Regions from separate parts of the Massilia sp. NP310 genome, predicted to be linked through region 2. Evidence: predicted binding sites of a transcription regulator. Region 2 holds the regulator's gene; each other region holds the start of a gene.

Region 1 (6,773 bases), 2.8 Mb from region 2:
GCAGCTTGGCGAAGTCGTAGCCCATCTCGCGCGCCACCGCGCAAATGCGTTCGCGCGTCTTGTCGGTCAGGCCGTCCTGGTTCTTCAGCGCGCGCGAGACCGTGCCGATCGAGTAGCCCGTGGCGCGGGCGATGTCGCGGATCGTGACGGCCATGGCGCGCTTCCCCCGGTCAGTACCTGGTCTGCGTGTAGGGACGGGCGTTCTGTTCCTTGCCCCAGTCCTTGTTCGGCGTGGCCTGCATGGTGAACACCAGTTCGCCGCCGGCCATGATGTCCTCGTGGCGGATGAAGGTGCGCATCAAGGGCTTGCCGTTCAGGGTGACGCGGCCGACGTAGCCGTTGGCAGTCGACAGGTTATCGGCGCGCACCGTGAAGCGCTTCCCGTTCGGCAGGTTCAGGGTCGCCTTGTCCAGGAAGGGACGGCCGATCACGTACTCGTTGCTGGCCGGGGCCACCGGGTAGAAGCCGAGCGCGGTGAAGGCGAACCAGGCCGACATCTGGCCCAGGTCGTCGTTGCCCGACAGGCCGTCCGGCTTGTCGCTGTACTGGGTGGCCATGATGTTGGCCAGGCGTTCCTGGGTGCGCCATGGCGCGCCGGCGTAGTTGTACAGGTAGGCCACGTGGTGCGAAGGCTCGTTGCCGTGGGCGTAGTGGCCGATCAGGCCCGAGATGTCTTCCATGTGGGCGTACACGGTCTCGTCGACCTTGGCGTCGAACACCTGGTCGATCTTGCTCACCAGCTTGGTGTCGCCGCCCAGGAAGGAGATCAGGCCGGCGTTATCGTGCGGCATATACCAGGAATACTGCCAGGCGCTGCCCTCGGTATAGTCGCTGCCGAAGTTCGACTGTTCCGGATTGAACGGGGTGCGGAATTCGCCGGTGGACTTGCGGGCGCGGATGAAGCCGGTCTCCTTGTCGAACACGTTGCGGTAGTTCTGGGCGCGTTTGTAGTAGCGGGCCGCGATGTCCTTCTTGCCCATCTTCTCGGCCATGCGCGCGATGGTCCAGTCATCGAAGGCGTATTCGACGGTCTTCGACGCCGCTTCCTTCTCGAGGTCGATCGGCACGTAGCCCAGCTTCATATAGTGTTCCAGGCCGCCGTAAGGGCCGTATTCGGCGCTGGCCGTCATCGCCGCCAGGGCCTTGTCGGCGTCGAAGCCGCGGATGCCCTTCATGTAGGCATCGGCGATCACCGGCACCGCGTGGTAGCCGATCATGCACCAGGTTTCCAGGCCGTGGAACTGCCATACCGGCAGGATGCCGTAGGGGCTGTGCTGCGTTGATGCGATCAGCGAGTTCACGAAGTCGGCGTTGCGCTGCTCGGGCGCGACGATGGTGAGCAGCGGGTGCAGCGCGCGGTAGGTGTCCCACAATGAGAAGGTCGAGTGGAAGCGGAAGTTCTTCGCCTTGTGCACCTGGTTGTCCGGGCCGCGGTAGCTGCCGTCGAGGTCCATGAACAGCGACGGCGCCAGCATGGTGTGGTACAGGGCGGTGTAGAACTTGGTGCGCATCGGGCCTTCGGCCTCGACCTTCACCGCGCCCAGCGCGTCGTTCCAGGCCTTGCCGGCGCGCTCGCGCTCCTGGTCGAAGTCCCAGCCCGGCATCTCGGCCAGGTTGGCGATCGCATTGTCTTCGCTCACCGCCGACAGGGCGACCTTGACCAGCAGCGTGCCGTCCTGCGGCACGCCGAAGTTGAAGTCGGCCATCAGCTGCTTGCCTTCGACCAGCGCCTTGTCGGCCGGGGTCTTGCCGGGCGGAGCGAAGCCGCGATACGGAATCGATTCTTCGCGGTTCAGGAGTTGGCGGGTGTCGATCGGGCGCGAGAACTGGATCGCGAAGTGCACCTGGCGGCCGGGCGCCCAGCCGCGCGTCTCGCGCATGCCGGTGATTATGGTGCTGCTCCGCACGCGCAGGCGCGCCCACAGGTTCTTCTCGTCGTAGTTGTAGATGCTGGTGCGCAGGTCGAGCAGCACCTTGGCCGGCTCGCCGGCCTTGAATTTATAACGGTGCAGGCCCACGCGCTCGCTGGCGGTCAGCTCGACATCGACTTCATGGTCCTTCAGGCGCACCGCGTAGTAGCCCGGCTCGGCCTTTTCCTGGTCGTGCGAGAAGCGCGAGCGGTAGCCCGAGAACGGACGCTCCGGATAGCCCGGCTCCAGCTTGGTCTCGCCGCTGTAGGGCATCAGGAGCACGTCGCCCAGGTCGGAGTGGCCGCTGCCGGAGAAGTGGGTGTGCGAAAAGCCGAGGATCGAGCTGTCGGCGTAGTTGTAGCCCGAGGCCCAGGGATAGCTCTGGCGGAAGTGGCGGTGCTGCGTGTCGGGGCTGAGCTGCACCATGCCGAAGGGACGGCTGGCGCCGGGGAAGGTGTGGCCGTCGCCGCCGGTGCCGATGAAGACGTCCACGGCTTCGGCCGGGCTGCCCGGCGCGGCGGCCAGGACGGGAGTTGCGCTAAACAAGAATGCCGCACTGGCGGCGATCGAGAGTTGTCCGAAATTGAGTCTGGCCGTCATGAGGTCTCCACACGTGGCAGCAGCGACGCCGCCTGTTTTTTGCACTATACCCAAGTGAAACTTATATGTGGAGACTGGTTTCCAAGCAATCTTTACCGTGTTTCAGCCCATCTGTTTAGCCGGTTTACTAAACATTTTGCGCGCGGCGTTTGGCGACCGCTTCGATTTCGACCAGGGTGTCGGGCGACGCCAGCGAGGCCACGCCGATGCCGGTCAGGGCAGGGCGCGGCAGGCCGAGGTGGCGCACCAGGATCGGCGCCACGGTCTCGAGGTGCTCGCCGATCTCGCCGCGCACGTAGACGCGCAGCTGCAGGATCTGCTCGACCGAGGACCCGGCGGCCTCCAGGACCGCGATCAGGTTGCGCGCCGCGCCTTCGGTCTGCTCGGCCAGGGTGGTGTGCTTGACCTTGTACTCACGGTCCCAGTCGACCTGGCCCGATACGAACACCAGGCCGGTGTCATGGTCGATGGTCGCGTGGGACAGGCCATGCGGGGCGCCGTCGTACAGGGCAGGGGGATCGATGCGTTCGATGCTCATGCGGGTTCCTTGCGTTGAAAGGCGCCAGCTTAGGCATGCGCGCCCGCCGCCGCAATCAAGCGCGGCTTGTAGCGGATACAAGGCCGGATCCGACCCGCTCCAGCACCCAGGTGATGAAAGCATCGTTTTGCGCATTCGGATGGTGGGCGGCCACGACCTGGTAGCCGGGCGGGTACTTGGGCAGCGCGATCTCGAATACTCCCTCGCAGGGCAGCAGGCGCGATGGCATGAACGCGACCAGGTCCGATCCCTTCAGGTATTCCAGCGCCATGAAGAAGGACGGCGCCGACGCGACCACGCGCCGCTGCAATCCCTGGCGCGCGAACCAGCCGTCGGCCGATCCCGTGAAACTGGCCATGCCCGGATTGGTGACGATGAAGTCTTGCTCCGCCAGCTTTTCGAGCGGCATGACGCCGCCCTCGGCCAGCGCGCGGTTGCCGGTGACGCAGCGGTACTGCTCGAGGAACAGGGGCTGCGTCACCAGCCCGGGCGCCACGTATCCATCCACCGTGAAGATCAGGTCGATTTCTCCCTGGTGCAGCTTGCGGGTGAGGGCGCTGACCTCGATGTCGACCACCGCCACCTTCACTTTCGGCGCCTCGGCCCTCAGCGTGCGCACCAGGTCGGCCACGATCACCTTCTGCGTGTAGTCGGTGCCCGAGATCACCAGCGTGCGCTCGGCCTGTTCGGGCCGGACCTCGAAGGGCAGGGGAATCCCGCTCAATTGGGCCAGCACCTGGCCGATGTGCGGCGCGATCAGCTTCGCATACGGCGTCGGCGCCATGCCCTGGCCGGTGCGCACGAACAGCGGGTCGCCCAGGATGGCGCGCAGCTTCTTCAGTTGCAGGCTGACCGCCTGCTGCGAGACGTCCAGGTGCTCGGCTGCCGCCGAGATGGTGTCGAAGCGGTTCAGGGCGTCGAGCGTGCGCAGGTGGGTGAGTTCGAGCTTGTCGATCATGAGACTGCCAACATAAACGGCTATCTCGTCCGTTGCAAGTTGTCATGATTGAAATTCATCAAAGCCAATGGACGAAATGACAATTTTTATGGGAGGCTGGTCAATATGAATGAGGTATGAAATTGCAAAAATTGCATCATGAAAACCTCATTCCTCTCCCCGTTTCTGGCCCTGTCGCTGTGCTGCAGCCTGGCGCAAGCCGCCCCCGCAGAACACCAGGAATTCGAAGCCACCCTGCTCGCGCCGTTCCAGGCCGGCGCGGCCCAAGGGCGGACCTTCACGCTGCATTTTGCCTATCCCGGCCTGGCGCGCGCGGCCACCGTCGACTGGCGGGTGGAGCTGGTACGGCCCGACGGCCGCGTCGCCCTGCGCTGGCGCGGCGCGGCGCCGTTCACGGGCGAGGCCATGACCGTTACCGTGCCATGGTCCGGCCGCCTGGGATTGGCGCCGGCGCCGAGCGGCATCTATCGCGTCCGGCTGCGCGCGACCGTGCGCGGCGACGCGCATGAGGAAGTCGAGCAGGACTGGGAGATCGCGGTCGGCGCGCCGCCGCTGCCAGCCATGCCGGCATTCTCGCCGCTGGCGCGCGCCTTCGCGCCGGCCGCCGCGCCGGCGCCCGGGGCGCTGCCCTACACGGTCTATCTCGGCAACCTGCACAGCCAGACCAACCACAGCGACGGCGGCGCCGACATCGCCGAGTGCAAGGGCGCCCAATCGCCATTGAAGTCGCCGCACGGCCCGGACCACGCCTTCGCCTATGCGCGCGGGCGCGGCCTCGACATCCTGGTCGCCTCGGAACACAACCACATGTACGACGGCTCGGAGGGCAGCGCGCCGGACGCCGACCCCGCCGCCGCCAAGGGCTTGTACCGCGCCGGCCTGGAAAGCGCCGCCAGCTTCTCGAAAAAGCACCCGGACTTTCTCGCGGTGTACGGTCTGGAATGGGGCGTCATCAACAACGGCGGCCATATCAACATCTTCAACAGCGACGAGCTGCTCGGATGGGAGACCAATGCCAAAGGCGAGCTGATGGCCGACACGCGCACTCCCAAGGGCGACTATGCGGCGCTGTACACGCTGATGCGCGAGCGCGGCTGGGTGGGGCAGTTCAACCATCCGGCGCACGCGGGCCAGTTCCAGGTCGATGGCGTGCCGCTCGCCTATACCGAGGACGGCGGCGAAGCGATGGCGCTGTGCGAGGTGATGAACAGCACCGCGTTCTCGACCAACGTCGACGAGACCGAGACCCGCCGCAGCAATTTCGAAGGCGCCTGCAACCGCCTGCTCGAAGCGGGTTACCGCCTGGCCTTCAGCACCAACCAGGACAACCACTGCGCCAACTGGGGCGCGTCGTTCACCAACCGCACCGGCGTGCTGCTGCCGAACGGCGCGGCCCTGAGCCGCGCCACCTTCGTCGAAGCGCTCAAGGCGCGCCGCGTGTTCGCGACGATGGACAAGGATTCGCAACTGGTCCTGACCGCGAACGGACGGATGATGGGCGAGCGCTTCACCAATCGCGGACCGCTCGCGCTGGTGGCGAATTTTGCGAGTTCAACCGGCCGGAAGGCAGCCTCGGTCGCGATCATGGAAGGCGTCCCGGGCCGCAAGGGCACGGTCACCCAGATGTCGGACCAGGCCGAGACCACCTTCACCCCGAGTCCGGGCGCGCACTTCTATTATGCGAAGGTGACCCAGGACGACGGCAACGTGCTGTGGTCGGCGCCGGTGTGGGTCATGCAGGAGGAATGAGGATTAGAACCCCAGGCCTTCGCCCATCCCCAGCAGGGTCGCGATGCCGAGCACCGCGAAGATCAGCGCCGCGATGCCGTGCACGAGCTTGAGCGGCACGCGGTTCGCGATGCGTTCGCCGAAGTACACCGCCGGCACGTTGGCCAGCATCATGCCGAAGGTGGTGCCGGCGACGATGGCGGCCATCGATTCATAGCGCGCGGCCAGCGCCACGGTGGCGACCTGCGTCTTGTCGCCCATCTCGGCCACGAAGAAGGCGATCAGGGTGGTCAGGAACACGCCGTACTTCGCCAGTTGCGCTTCCTCGGCGTCGATTTCGTCGGGCGTCAATACCCACGCGGCCATCCCGAGGAAGGACAGGCCCAGCACCCAGCGCATCACGCCAGGGCCCAGCAGCTCGCTGACGAGGGCGCCGACGGCGGCGGCGAAGGCGTGGTTGGCCACTGTCGCGACAAGGATGCCGAACACGATCGGCAGGGGGCGGCGAAAGCGCGCGGCGAGCAGGAAAGCCAGCAACTGGGTCTTGTCGCCGATCTCGGCGAGGCCCACGATGCCGGTCGAGACGAGAAAGGCGTCCATCAGTCGGGTGAAGCAGGAGGAAGGCCGCGATCATAGCAGACGCGGCAAGTCGCTGCGCCGGCATGTGTATTTATCGCGCGGGCGGCGCGCTTTCGCTGGCCAGGCGTGCATGCTATCCTGCACCCGCCTCGGCCTGCCGGGCCGACCTTCCCTGCGAGAGACCATGAACAAAAGTACCCTGCTGCGCGCCAGCACCGCAGCCTTCCTGGGCGCCTGGAGCGCTTACGCCTTCGCACTCGATCCCCTCAGCTACGCCAAATACGACCAGGTCAAGACCACCGCCCTGCACCTGGACCTGAAGGCCGACTTCGCGAAGAAAAGCCTGGACGGCTATGCCGAGCTGACCCTCGACTGGCTGGACAAGAAGGCGACCACGCTCGACCTGGACACGCGCGAGCTGACGATCTCGAAGATCGAGGCGCAGGATGCGAAAGGCGCC
Region 2 (6,773 bases):
CGCTTCCCGGGTACGGACAAGGTGTACTCGGGCGTGCTGGCCCAGACCACCGATGCCGACTGGATGGCGCGCGCCAGCGTCTGGGCCGCGCTCGATCCGGCGGCGCGCGGCGAAGCCTTCAACCTGGTCAACGAGCCGTTCCGCTGGGAGCGCGTATGGCGCCAGGTCGCGGCGGCCTTCGACATGGAGGTGGGACCGCCGCAGCCGTTCTCGCTGGCCAGGCAAATGCCGTTGAAGGCGCCGGCGTGGGAGCGCATCGTGCAGCGCCATGGCCTGCAGTCGATGCCTTACGAGAAGCAGGTCGGCTGGTGGTTCGGCGACTTCGTGTTCAATACCGAGTTCGACATGGTGTCGGACATGGGCAAGATCCGGCGCGCCGGTTTCACCGAAGCGGTGGAGCCCGGCGCGACGATCGTCAGCGCCATCGAGCGGCTGCGCGCCGCCCGCTGGCTGCCTTGAAGCGGCAGCTGGCGCCGGCTCGACCCTCGCATACCATGTCCAACCTCGTTTATCCGACCGCATGATGTTTCCATCAACCCTTACGCGCCCGCGCCGCCAGGCGGCGTTCCTGGTGCTGGCCTGCAGCGCCCAGTTCGCCCACGCCGACGACGGCGATGTCATCAATCCCGACCGCCCCAACGTCGCCAATTCCAGCCAGGTGGTCGGTGATGGCCGCCTGCAGCTCGAGATCGGCGTCAACTGGGATCGCCAGCGCAACGACGACCTGCACCTGCGCACCTTGAGCACGCCGGCGCTGCTGCGCATCGGCCTGGGCGACACGACGGAACTGCGCATCGAGACCGATGGCCGCAGCATCGAGCACGAGCTCGATCCGGCTAGTCGCGCGCGCACCACGACTGCGGGCTGGAATGCCGTGTCGATCGGATTCAAGTGGCATCTTGCCGACGGCGAGGGCGTACATCCGGCCCTGGGGCTGATCGGCTCAGCGGCGCTGCCAAGCGGCAGCTCGGCGCTGCGGGTCAAGGGTGTGCTGCCGCAGCTGGTGCTGGCGGCCGAGTGGGATCTGCCGAAAGGCTGGTCATTGGCCGTGACGCCGGGCGCCGGGGCCGATGTCGACGATGACGGCGCGCGCTACCACTACGGCATCCTGGCGGCGTCGCTGGGCAAGAAATTCACTGAACGCGTCCAGGGATTCCTTGAAGTGGCGGCGCCGCAGATCGCGTCCGCATCGCATGGCGGCGACCGGATGCAGGTCGACGCCGGCGTCAGCTGGCGCCTGAACAAGAACTGCCAGGTCGATGCGATGGTGGTGCATGGGTTGAATCGACATACGCCCGACCTGAGCCTGGCGTTCGGGCTGTCGGTGCGGCGCTGAGGTCGCCGCAGTTTCAACGCTGCGCCGACAGGATCAGTGCGCGCCCCGGTGCGCCGACGCGCACGAGACCACGCCCGCGACCAGCAACGCCAGGGCGGCGGTCTCGAACCCGCTCGGCCAGCGCGCCTCCCACAAGAAGCCGTACAAGGCCGCGAAGATGGTCTCGAACACGATCATCTGGCCCATCAGGCTCAGGGGCAGCGCGCGGCTGGCATGGTTCCACAGGGCGTTGCCGACCACCGAGCACAGGATGGCGACCGTGGTGACCAGGGCGCCGAACTGCATCCAGGCCGGCAGCGTGTGCGCGCCCGGCGCCAGCACGAAGGCCGGCATCGCCAGCGCCAGGGCCATCAGCCCGGTGACCACGCCCACCAGCAGGTTCCATTCATGCGGCGAGATCCCCTCGATGCGCGCCAGCCAGCGGCTGTTGTGCACCGCGAAGAGGGTCCATGACACCAGCGCGCCGAAGGCGCATGCCAGTCCGGCGGCCGAGCCGGGGCCGGACGCCGACAGCGACTCCCAGCCGATGCAGGCCAGGCCGGCGCCGCTCAGCAGCAGCGACGGCAGCAGGCGGCGCAGCGGCACCGCGTGACGGTCGCGCGAACCGACCAGGGTGACCGCGATCGGCAGCAGCCCGATCACGATCGAGGCCATGGCCACGCCGCCCAACTGGACCGCGTTGGCGAGGAACAGGTAGTAGACGATGTTGCCGGTGAGGCTGAGCCAGATCAGGCTGCGCCAGGCCGGCCAGCCGAGATGGCGGCGCAGCCGTCCCCAGGCCGGGGCGATCAGGATGGCGGCGACCAGGCCATAGGCCAGGTAGCGCCCGGCCGAGAGCTGGATCGGCAGGAATCCCGGCGCCAGTTCCGGCGCCAGGAAGACCAGGCCCCAGAGCGCGCCGGCGGCGATGCCCGCGCCGATGCCGAGCAGGGTGGAGCGGGACAGCCCGCCCGCGCCAGTAGCGATGTACATGATGAATCTCCTTTGAAGAGATTCTCGGATCCGGACGTGGGTCCGGTCTTGGCCGGGACTACCGCGGTGTTGGCGGTGTCTCCTGACCCGCACGCCGACAGGCGCCGGGTGTGGTGTCGAACACGCGGCGCATCGCCCGCGTCAGGCTGGCCTGGTCCGAAAAGCCGCAGGCGAGGGCGATGTCGGCCACGCTGCGCGCGCTGTGCGTCAACAGGCTGCGGGCGCAATCCAGGCGGCAGCGCAGCAGCCAGGCATGCGGCGTGCTGTCCAGCTCTTCGCGAAACAGCGCGTGCAGGCGGCTGACGCTCAGGTTGGCGGCGCGCGCCATCGACTCGGTGCTCCAGGCCAGGCCGGGCGCGGCCTCGATGCGCGCCAGCAGGGCGGCCAGGCGCGAGGTGGCGCGCGGCGCGTCCAGGCTCAGGGTGTCGAGCAGCAGCGGCACCCAGCCCTGCACCAGCGCGCGGGGCGGGGCGTGGGTTGGCGCGGCATCGCGCGCCATCACCCCCATGAACTCGACCAGCTTGCGCGCCGCGGGGCCAAGCGTGACGAAGGGCCGCTCCAGCAGGCGCTGCCACGGGCCACTGCCGAAGGCGGCGCCGTCGACGTCGACGATCAGGGAGCCGTTGGCACCCGGGCTCGATTGCGCATGCCAGGCGCCGGGCGCCACCAGCGCGCCATGCAGGGGATCGAGCCGGCCGCGCCGCGCTTCGATGTCGAGCACGACTTCACCGTGCACCGGCAGCACCAGCTGGGCGAAGTCATGGCGGTCGCCCCAGTGCACGCGGTCGTAGCTGCGCAGGTGCAGGTCGCACGCGGGCTGCGGCGTCATGGGCTTTACGCCATCGGGCTGCAGGCGTCGGTGCCGGCCGCCAGCGCCTTCAGCTTGACCGGATCGAGCAGGGTGACTTCGCGCTTGTCGACCTCGAGCCAGCCCTGCTTTTTAAAGCGCGACAGCAGGCGGCTGATGCTTTCGATGGTCAGGCCCAGGTAGTTGCCGATGTCTTCGCGCGACATGCGCAGCTGGAAGCGGTTGGCCGCATAGCCGCGGGCGGCGTAGCGCGCCGACAGGTTGACCAGGAACACGGCGAAGCGCTGCTCGGCGCGCATATTGCCGAGCAGGAGCATGACGTTCTGCTCGCGCGTGATTTCCTGGCTCATGATGCGGTGGAAGTGGCGCAGCAGCGTCGGCACCTCGCCGAACAGGTCTTCCAGGCGCGCGAACGGGATCTCGCAGACCTCGGAGTCTTCCAGCGCCACCGCATCGCAGTGGTGGGTGCCGCTGATCGCATCCATGCCCAGCAGCTCGCCGGCCATCTGGAAGCCGGTGATCTGGGCTTCGCCGGCGGCGTTCACCTGGTAGGTCTTGAAGTGGCCGAAGCGCACCGCGTACAGGTTGCGGAACGACTCGCCCACGCCGTACAGGCGCTCGTCGCGCTCCAGGCGGCGACGGCGGCCGATGATCTTGTCCAGGCGGTCGATCTCGGCGTCTTCCAGGCCCATCGGCAGGCACAGCTGGTGCATGCTGCACTGGGCGCAGGACTTGAGCGCATGGATGTTCAGGGGCGGCTCGGCTTGCCGGGACAGGGGCTGGCTCATGACGGATGGTCGCTTTGTTCAGTACACCGCAAATTATAGACCCGTTGGCTGAGCATTCTGGCCGGCAAGGCCGAAATTTGCACCAAATTGGGAAGTTTTCATGAACTTTTGTTGCGAACCGAGCGGCATGTGTTCAAAAACCACTCAACAATGATAAAAATGATATGGCCAATCGTGCGAGGCCGATGTCGTGATCTACTTGGCGCCATCGATACGGGGGAGTTTGCATGCTTGGTCTTACAGCCCTGGAACTGGCGCGCATCCAGTTTGCCTTCACGATTTCCTTCCACATCATCTTCCCCGCGATCACGATCGGCATGGCCAGCTACCTGGCCGTGCTCGAGGCGTGCTGGCTCAAGACCGGGCGCCAGGTCTACGTCGACCTGTACCACTTCTGGCTCAAGATCTTCGCCGTCGCCTTCGGCATGGGCGTGGTGTCGGGCATCGTGATGGCCTACCAGATCGGCACCAACTGGAGCTACCTGTCCGAATTCGCCGGCAGCGTCATGGGCCCGCTGCTCACCTACGAGGTGCTGACCGCCTTCTTCCTGGAGGCCGGCTTCCTGGGCGTGATGCTGTTCGGCTGGAACCGGGTCGGGCCGCAGCTGCACTTCCTGGCCACCTGCATGGTGGCCATCGGCACCCTGATCTCGTCGACCTGGATCCTGGGCGCCAACAGCTGGATGCAGACGCCGCAGGGCTACGCCATCGAGGGCGGGCGCATGATCCCGGTCGACTGGCTGGCCATCATCTTCAATCCCTCCTTTCCCTACCGCCTGATGCACATGGTGGTGGCGGCCTACCTGGCCACGGCGCTGATCGTCGGCGCCTCGGCCGCCTGGCACCTGCTGCGCGGACGCGACAACAAGAACGTGCGCAAGATGCTGTCGATGGCGATGTGGATGATCCTGCTGGTGGCGCCGATCCAGGCGGTGATCGGCGACTTCCATGGCCTCAATACGCTCAAGCACCAGCCGGCCAAGCTGGCGGCGATGGAGGGGCACTGGGAAAACACGCCGGGCGAGGCGGTGCCGCTGATCCTGTTCGGCATTCCCGACATGGAGCGCGAAGAGACGCGTTACGCGGTCGAGATTCCCTACCTGGGCAGCATCATCCTCACCCATACGCTGAGCGGCCAGTTCCCGGGACTGAAGGAGTTCCCGCGCGAAGACCGCCCCAATTCCCTGATCGTGTTCTGGAGTTTCCGGGTCATGGTCGGCCTGGGCCTGTTGATGATCGCCCTCGGGGCCTGGAGCCTGTGGCTCAGGCGGGGAGGGCGGATCTACGGCAAGCGCCTGTTCCTGCGCTTCGCCTTGCTGATGGGGCCGGCCGGCCTGATCGCCATCCTGGCCGGCTGGATCACGACCGAGGTCGGCCGCCAGCCGTGGGTGATCTACGGCGTGCTGCGCACCGCCGATGCGGTCTCGCCGCACAGCGTCACCACGATGGGCGTGACGCTGGCGATGTTCGTCGTGGCCTACGTCTTCGTGTTCGGCGCCGGCACCGTCTACCTGCTGCGCCTGATCAACAAGGGGCCGCAGCACTTCGCCCTGAACAAGCCGCCCGAGGGCGGGCCGGGCGAAGGGCGCACGCCGATGCGGCCGCTGTCGGCGGCCAACGTCGACAACGACGACAGCATCGAAGGCAATATCGACGACAATCCCGTCCAAGGCGCTGACCGCGGCGCCGACCGCGACGGCGGCAACCCACCGACGCGGAGCTGACACCATGGGCATCGACACATCCGTCATCTGGATCCTGATCATCTTTTTTTCCGTCTTCATGTACGTGCTGCTGGACGGCTTCGACCTGGGCATCGGCATGCTGTTCCCGTTCACGCCGAAGAAGCGCGACCGCGACACCATGATGAATTCGGTCGCGCCGGTGTGGGACGGCAACGAGACCTGGCTGGTGCTGGGCGGGGAGGGGCTGCTGGCGGCCTTCCCGGTGGCCTACGCGATCATCCTCTCGGGGCTCTACCTGCCGCTGATCTTCATGCTCATCGGCCTGGTGTTTCGCGGGGTGGCCTTCGAGTTCCGCTTCAAGGCCAAGGAGCACGAGCGCCACCTGTGGGACAAGGCCTTCATCGGCGGCTCGGTGGCGGCGGCCTTCTTCCAGGGCGTGACCCTGGGCGGCTTTTTGGACGGCATCACGGTCTCGGGCCGCAGCTTCGCCGGCGGGCCGCTCGACTGGGTCGCGCCGTTCCCGCTGCTGGCCGGCGTGGGCGTGATGATCGCCTACACACTGCTGGGCGCCACCTGGCTGGTGATGAAGACCGAGGGCGAGCTGCAGGCGCGCATGATCCAGGTCGCGCGGCCTTTCGCCTGGCTGCTGCTGGGGGCCATCGTCGCGGTCAGCATCTGGACCCCGCTGCGCTTCGCGGCGGTGGCCGACCGCTGGTTCACCTTCCCCAACATCGCCTTCCTGGCGCCGGTGCCGATCCTGGTCGTGCTGTGCATGGCGCTGCTGCTGCGCTCACTGGGGCGCCAGCCGTTCCGCCAGCCCTTCGTGCTGGCGCTGGCGCTGATCTTCCTCGGCTACAGCGGCATGGCGATCAGCATCTGGCCGCACGTCGTGCCGCCCGCGATCACGATCTGGGAAGCCGCCTCGCCGCCGCAGAGCCAGGGCTTCGCCTTGGTCGGCACGCTGTTCATCCTGCCCATCATCCTGATGTACACGGGGTGGTCGTACTGGGTATTCCGTGGCAAGGTCAAGCATGACGCGGGGTATCACTGATGGCGGCGCGCCGCGAATGGCTGCGCCGGCTGGGGTGGATGGCGCTGCTGTGGCTCGGTGGTGTCGTCACCCTGTCGCTCGTCGCATTTCTCATAAGAATCGTCATGCATGCCGCCGGAATGCGCTAGGCGCA
Region 3 (6,773 bases), 1.2 Mb from region 2:
CTGGGCGCGGCCCCAGAACATCCGGGTCGGCATCGCATCGAGTGCGCTCATGTAGTCGACCATGTCGAGATAATTGCCGCGCACCGTGACTTCGATGCCGTGGCGGTACAGCAAGGGGGCGGCGGCCGGCGCGGGCGCCGGCGCCGGCGTTCCCGGTCCCGCCAGCGGCTCGACCGGCAAGGTGCGCATCGACACCAGTTTCAGGCGCCCGTTGGCGCGCAGGATGCCGTCGATCAGCGGCCCCATGCGCTCGGGCGGCACCAGGCCGTGCTCGATGGCCAGCAGCTGGTCGCCAAGCTGGCCCATCTCCTGGCGCAGCGCATTCAGGCGCGTGCGCGCTTGCGCGTCGGGGTCGTGCTGGAAGGCTTGCACGCGGCCGGTGATGGCCTCGTCGATGGCCGCCATCCCGCTGCGCTGCTGGGCGATCTGGGCGCGCAGCGCCTCCTGGGCCGCTTCCATCGGCGCCAGCACCAGCGCGTGGCCGAGGAAGGCCAGCAGCGCGCACGCCGCCAGGCACACCAGGGCGCGTTCGCGCAGCGACAGCGCGTCGATGCGCGCGCGCAGGGTCAGGATCCGCTCCTTCATTTGCCCTGCTCCTCAGGCACCGATTGCAGGCTGAATTCGATGTAGGGCGCCGGGCGCGTGGCGGGCTTGCCGTCCGCATCCGGCACCTGCAGCGGCGCGGCTTCGCCGATCTGCAGGCTGGCGAACGACTTGCCTTGCATCAGCGGCTCATGGGTCAGGCGGTTCAGGTAGCCCGGCACCATGGCCGGATCGACCGTGCGGCCCTTGATCCCGATCTGCGCGCCGCCGGCGCCGACCGTCACGCCGGTCAGCCACAGGCCTTGCGCGCTCTGGCGCGCCAGCGCCCTGAAATAGCCGGCGAAGCCGCCCGTGTCGCCCAGTTCGCCGCGCGACAGCGCACCGGAGATGTGGCGCATCGCGGCCAGTTGCGTGTTGGCCTCGGCGATCTGCGCCTCCAGCGTCGCATCCTTCTGGCGCGGGACGAATTCGCGGTTGGCCGACGCCAGGCGCGCCTGGCGTTTCTCGAGCTGGACGGCGCCGCTGTCGGCCTGGCGCCGCAGTTCGGCCGTTTCCATCTTGCCGATGACGGCGAGGATGGCGACGCCGGCGAGCACGGCGCCGACCGCCAGCGCGATGGTGGCGCTCGACAGTACCTGCTTCTGCGGCTGGAAGGCCGGATTGAACAGGTTGATCTGTTGCTTCATGCGGCCCCGCCTTCGCGCAGCGCGGCGCCGATCGCGAGAAAGAAACGCTGCTGCTGCGCCTGGTCCGCCAGCGCGGGCGTGCGCGACAGGTCGAATAGCGTGGCCAGGTCGAGCGTCTCGACCGGCGTGTACAGATTGCTCGACAGGTATTCGTCCAGGCCGCTCACGGCCGACGGTCCCAGCACCAGCTTGGCAACGCTGATGAAGGAGTACTGGCGCTCGAAATGGTCGAGCGAGCGTTGCAGCTCCAGCGTGATCTTGTCGAAGGCCTGGTGCTTGCGCTCGTGGTCCGGCTCGAGCAGCTGGGCCAGGGTGACGTCGAAGCGGCGCGACAGGTACAGTTCGCCGCGATACGACACGGTCAGCAGGCCGCCGTCGTCGCCGAACGAGAGCATGGCGACGCCGCGCCCTTCCGGCTCCAGCATGGCCGACACGTTACGCTGGGCCATCTCGGGGATGTCGATCGCGTGCAGGTCGACTTTCGCGTCGAGGAACAGCTTCTGGCGCGGCTGGATCACGGTGTTGCGGGCGGCGACCGCGAAGATCGATTGCTGGGCGCGCGCGTTGGCGTCGAGCGGGATGTCGAGCACGTCGATGGTGGCCTCGAGCGCCGGAAAATCGAGGATGTCCTTCAGGCGCCAGCGGATCGCCGTCTTCATTTCCTCGCGCGGCACGTTCGGCGCTTCGACGTTGAGGATCTGGTATTCGCCGCCGGACAGCAAGGCGATGCAGTGGCGCAGATGCGCCTGCACGTCGCGCCCGGCCTTCTCGAGCGCGTCGGCTCCGGTCGATCCCGGAAGGAACTGGGCCAGATGCACCAGCGGCTTGCCATCCGGATGACGCTCGACGCTTGCAAGCGCCATGCCATCGCGATGGAGCGCCACGGTCAGCCAGCCATCCCTTCTTTTCGCTTTCTTAAACAAACGCATGCAAGCTGTGTCGGTGATCGTACATTGTCGGCTTTTGAAGACTTGATTATAGACAAGACGCACGCGCCGGAATCGTAAAAAATCGCTGATCCAGCGCAAGTTGGCCGCCGAGTGTGGTCAGAAAGCACAAGCACGCGGGCTGTCCATAAACAAAAGGCGCTGCAATCGCAGCGCCCGTCGTGCATCAGGCGAAACTTACTCGCACTTCAGGTTGCTGGCGAGGGCGATGACCGGCGCGGCATTGGCGCTGGCGGCTTCCGTATAAGTGACATGGCAGGTCGTCGCGAGCGCGGAAGGCACGCTCTTCGGCGTGATTTTCAGCACCGTGTCTTCGTCGGCGACGGTGTAGTCATCGGTGCTCAATCCGGCGGCGGCAGCGAGCTCGGTCGATGCATTCGCGTAGCCGGTGGTTCCCATCGGAACGTTGATGCCGCCTTCGACCTGGAACACGCCGTTCTGCGGATTCGGGTTGATCAGGGCACGGCCATGCAGCATGGCCGAGGTCGACGCCAGCGAACCCTTCACCGCATTCAGGCTCGCGATGCGCGCATCGCCGTTCAGGCCGGAAAACTTCGGCAGCGCGGTGGCGGCCAGGATGCCCAGGATGACGATCACCACGATCAGTTCGATCAGGGTGAAACCACTCTGCGCCTTTTTGTTGAAACTGGTTTTCATTCTTTTTTCTCCGTTACGGTGGTGGGGACGAGTGGCCGTCCTGCTGAACATGTACTTGCTGCTCAATTCTACCGTGAGAAACTGCAACTTTGATGTCTTGAGAGCAAAAGGATCGCTTAAAGGCAATGTTTCATTGATGGAATTTTAAGTTTGCTCAAGCCGATGCGTTCTTTTTGCAACAGCGCGCACCGCGTGCGCCTATTTCGGATGGATCGCCGCCTGCCCCAGGTCCCACATCGGCATGAAGATCCCCAGCGCCAGGACCAGCACCATCGCCCCCAGGAAGGTGATCAGGATCGGCTCGATCTGGCTCGACAGCGTCTTGAGCTCGTAGTCGACCTCGCGCTCGTACATCTGGCCGATCTCATCCATGAGGTCGTCGATCGACCCGGTCTCTTCCCCCACCGCGATCATCTGCAGCACGATCGGCGTAAACACGTTCGCCGCCGTCGAGGTGCGCAGGATGCTGTCGCCGCGCTCGACGCCGTCGCGCATCTGCTCGATGCGCGAACTCAGATAGGCGTTGTCGGCCGTCTGCGACACCACGGTCAGCGCATGCACGATCGGCACCCCGCTGCGCATCGACAGCGCGAAGCTGCGCGCGAAGCGGGCCATCGTGCCCTTGTGGATGATCTTGCCTGCGATCGGCAGGCGCAGCTTGTAGCGGTCCCACGCCAAGCGCCCCTGCGCGGTGCGGGTCCAGGCCCTGAATCCGAACCAGGCCAGCGCCACGGCGCCGGCGATGGCCGGCCACCACTTGACCGTGAAGCCCGAGGTGGCCAGCAGCACACGCGTCATCAGCGGCAATTCGGACCCGAACGACTTGAACACCGAGGCGAACTGCGGAATGACGAAGATGTTGACCACCACCATGGCGATGACCATCGCGATCACCACGAAGCTCGGATAGCGCAGCGCCGTCTTGACCCGCTCGCGCATGTCGCGGTCGAATTCCAGGTGGTCGAACAGGCGCAGGAAGACTTCTTCCAGGCGTCCCGTCATCTCGCCGACCTTGACCATCGACAGGTAGAACGGCGAGAAGCAGCGCGGATGGCGCATCATGGCGGCGGACAATTCCCTGCCCGCGTCCAGCGACTCGCGCAGGTCCTTGATCACGCGGCCGAACGCCGGACTGATCGCCGACTCCTGCAGCCCGGCCAGGCCGCGCATGATCGGCACGCCGGACTTGAGCAGGGTATGGATCTGGCGGCTGAACAGCTGCACGTCCATCGACGTGACCTTCTTCTCGAACAGGCGCTCGCGCCAGCCCGGGCCACCGGTCGTGGCGCGCTTGCGGGTGACGGTGATCTCGGTCGGCGTCACGCCGCTGCCGAACAGCTGGTCGGCCACGGCCCCGCTGTCGGCGCCTTCGAGCACGCCCGTTACCTGCTCGCCGCGTCCGTTGCGGCCCTTGTAGGCGAAATATGGCATGGGCTTCTAGATCAGTCGTCCATCTGGTTACTGACCCGCATCGCCTCGGCGATGGTCGAACGCCCTTGCACCGCCAGGCTCACCGCGTGGCGGCGCAGGGTCTCGCCGCGCATCTCGGTGTGGGCGACCTTGAGGAAATGCCCCGGATCCGGATGATTGACCGCGTCGGTGACGGCGCGCGTCATCTCCAGCAACTCATAGACGCCGGTGCGGCCGCGATAGCCGGTGCCGTTGCAGTGCGAGCAGCCCTTGCCGTGATAAAAGCGCGTGGTCGCGGCATGCTCGCCCAGTTCGGCGCGCAGCCAGTCGACCTCGTTGGCGGCCGGCTGGTAGTCGACGCTGCAGCTCTCGCAGATCACGCGCACCAGGCGCTGCGCCAGCACCGCCTGCAGCGAACCGCTCACCATATAGCGCGGCACGCCCATGTCCATCAGGCGCAGCGGGGTCGAGGCGGCGTCGTTGGTGTGCAGCGTCGACAGCACCAGGTGGCCCGTCATCGCGGCGCGCAGGCCGATGGCGGCGGTTTCCTGGTCGCGCATCTCGCCAACCAGCACGATGTCCGGGTCTTGCCGCAGCGCCGAGCGCAGCACGCGCGCGAACGACAGCTCGATCTTGTCGTTGACCTGCACCTGGTTGATGCCCGACAGGCGGTATTCCACCGGATCCTCGACCGTGATGAGCTTTTTCTCGACCGAGTTCAGTTCTGACAAGGCGCTGTACAGCGTCGTGGTCTTGCCGCTGCCGGTCGGCCCGGTCACCAGCACCAGGCCGTTGGGCCGGGCGACGATGGCGCGAAAACGCTCGACCAGCCGCGCCGGCATGCCGATCGCGTCGAGCCGCAGGTGGGCGGCGACCTGGTTCAGCAGACGCATGACAACCGATTCGCCGTACTGGGTTGGCATGGTCGAGATACGCACGTCGATGCGCTGGTTGCGCACCTTGACCGCGAAGCGGCCGTCCTGCGGCAGGCGTTTCTCGGAGATGTCGAGATCGGCCATCAGTTTCAGGCGCAGCGCCAGCGGCGTGGCCACCTTGAGGTCGGCCTCGGTCTGCAGGTGCAGCACGCCGTCGATACGGAAGCGGATCTGCAGCCGGCCTTCCTGCGGCTCGATGTGGATGTCGGATGCGCGCACCTGGGCCGCGTCGTCGAACACCGATTGCAGCAGCTTGACGATCGGCGCTTCCTCCAGTCCCGGATTGGCGGCCAGCGCGCCGAAGTCGATCGAGGCGTCGCCCAGGTCGGCCTCGACCTCGCGCGCCAGGCCCGTGATCTCGCCGGTGCGGCGGTAGATGCGGTCGATCGCGCCCAGGACCTCGGTCTCGTTGACCACCGCCAGCTCGACGCCTTTTTTAAGCAGGCGCGCGATCTCGTCGTAGGCGAACAGGTCGGTCGGGTCGGATACGCCGACCAGCATCGTCTCCCTGCGGTCTTCCAGCACCAGCGCGCGGAAGCGCCGCGCCGCGGTCTCGGGCAGCAGGCGCACCAGGTCGGCGTTGATGTTGTAGAACTTCAGGTTCAGGTAAGGGATGTCGAGCTGGCGCGCCAGCGCGCCCGAAATCTGGTCTTCGGTGACGAAGCCGCTTTCGACGAATACCCGGCCGAGCTTGCGGCCGGTGCGCTTCTGGTCGGCGAGCGCCTGCTGCAGTTGCTCTTCGCTCAACAGTTTCTGCTGCATCAGCACTTCGCCGAGGCGGACTTTCTCTGGCCTTGCCATACCATCCCTTGGGTTAATTCTTGCAAGAGGGATTTTAATGCCTGAGGGAACAATAGTGATTATCGGCATCGTGCTGGCGCGCGATACTGTCTCGATTTCGCCTCGTTGCCCACGCCTTACGGTAACAATCCGCCATCGACTGACCGGTTCGCGACATTCATTCAGGACAATATGGCCGATCCGGCATGTTGCAGCGTAAAGACGATGCGTGGCGGCAATCAAAACCGACGCTATGCGGTATGGATGGGGCCAGCTAACATGAGGCCTGCGTCCATTACCGTGTTTAAACCAGGAGTCGTCCTTGCCATTTGTCCGTCTGTCGCTGCCCTCGATCCGCGTCAAGCTCTACATCCTGGTGTTGGCCTGCGCGCTGCCGATCCTGGTCGGTTACATCGCCCTGGCGCGCGATGCCGCGCTGCGCGAACGCGACCACGTTTCACGCGACGCCCAGACCGTGGCCGAGGTGCTGGCGGCGGCGGTCGACCGCGACATCGAAAGCGGCGAGACGGCGGCCCGGGTCCTGGCCAACACGGCGATGATGGCCAGGGGCGACATGGTCGCCATCCACGAGGTGGCCAAAAGCCTGCTGCGGCCCGACTTCCCGGCGCAGGCCTTCGTCCTGAGCCTGCCGAACGGCATGCCACTGATCAATACCCGTTATCCCATCGGCGTGCCGCTGCCGCGCGCCGGCAACGAGGACGACATCCGGCGCGTGGCCGAGACCGGCAACACCGTGGCATCCGGCCTGCACAGGCTGGACGGCGGCGGCCAGCACGCGCTGTCGGTCGAAGTGC

What was found. Region 2 encodes FNR, which switches genes on or off when oxygen is low (the NO sensors DNR and NnrR bind a similar motif). Its sites were predicted from a motif close to TTGATNNNNATCAA; they were not measured.
Region 1: the regulator FNR is predicted to act here: its motif matches at 4,055-4,068, upstream of KY496_RS20125 (CehA/McbA family metallohydrolase).
Region 3: the regulator FNR is predicted to act here: its motif matches at 2,201-2,214, upstream of KY496_RS03110 (agglutinin biogenesis protein MshI).

What each region holds. Positions count from the first base shown of each region.
Region 1 is NZ_CP080379.1:4,575,749-4,582,521, forward strand. Features, by position in the region: gene KY496_RS20105 (LacI family DNA-binding transcriptional regulator) at 1-154, opposite strand, end outside; gene KY496_RS20110 (GH92 family glycosyl hydrolase) at 171-2,510, opposite strand; gene KY496_RS20115 (RidA family protein) at 2,638-3,048, opposite strand; gene KY496_RS20120 (LysR family transcriptional regulator) at 3,104-4,006, opposite strand; gene KY496_RS20125 (CehA/McbA family metallohydrolase) at 4,145-5,755, shown strand; gene KY496_RS20130 (TMEM165/GDT1 family protein) at 5,759-6,334, opposite strand; gene KY496_RS20135 (M1 family metallopeptidase) at 6,498-6,773, shown strand, end outside.
Region 2 is NZ_CP080379.1:1,821,758-1,828,530, reverse strand. Features, by position in the region: gene KY496_RS07945 (SDR family oxidoreductase) at 1-459, shown strand, start outside; gene KY496_RS07940 (transporter) at 521-1,336, shown strand; gene KY496_RS07935 (DMT family transporter) at 1,370-2,308, opposite strand; gene KY496_RS07930 (AraC family transcriptional regulator) at 2,367-3,137, opposite strand; gene fnr (fumarate/nitrate reduction transcriptional regulator Fnr) at 3,143-3,904, opposite strand; gene KY496_RS07920 (cytochrome ubiquinol oxidase subunit I) at 4,132-5,628, shown strand; gene cydB (cytochrome d ubiquinol oxidase subunit II) at 5,633-6,640, shown strand; gene KY496_RS07910 (DUF2474 domain-containing protein) at 6,640-6,768, shown strand.
Region 3 is NZ_CP080379.1:668,399-675,171, reverse strand. Features, by position in the region: gene gspM (type II secretion system protein GspM) at 1-585, opposite strand, end outside; gene KY496_RS03115 (hypothetical protein) at 582-1,229, opposite strand; gene KY496_RS03110 (agglutinin biogenesis protein MshI) at 1,226-2,158, opposite strand; gene KY496_RS27345 (type II secretion system protein) at 2,354-2,833, opposite strand; gene KY496_RS03100 (type II secretion system F family protein) at 3,032-4,264, opposite strand; gene KY496_RS03095 (GspE/PulE family protein) at 4,276-5,979, opposite strand; gene KY496_RS03090 (response regulator) at 6,281-6,773, shown strand, end outside.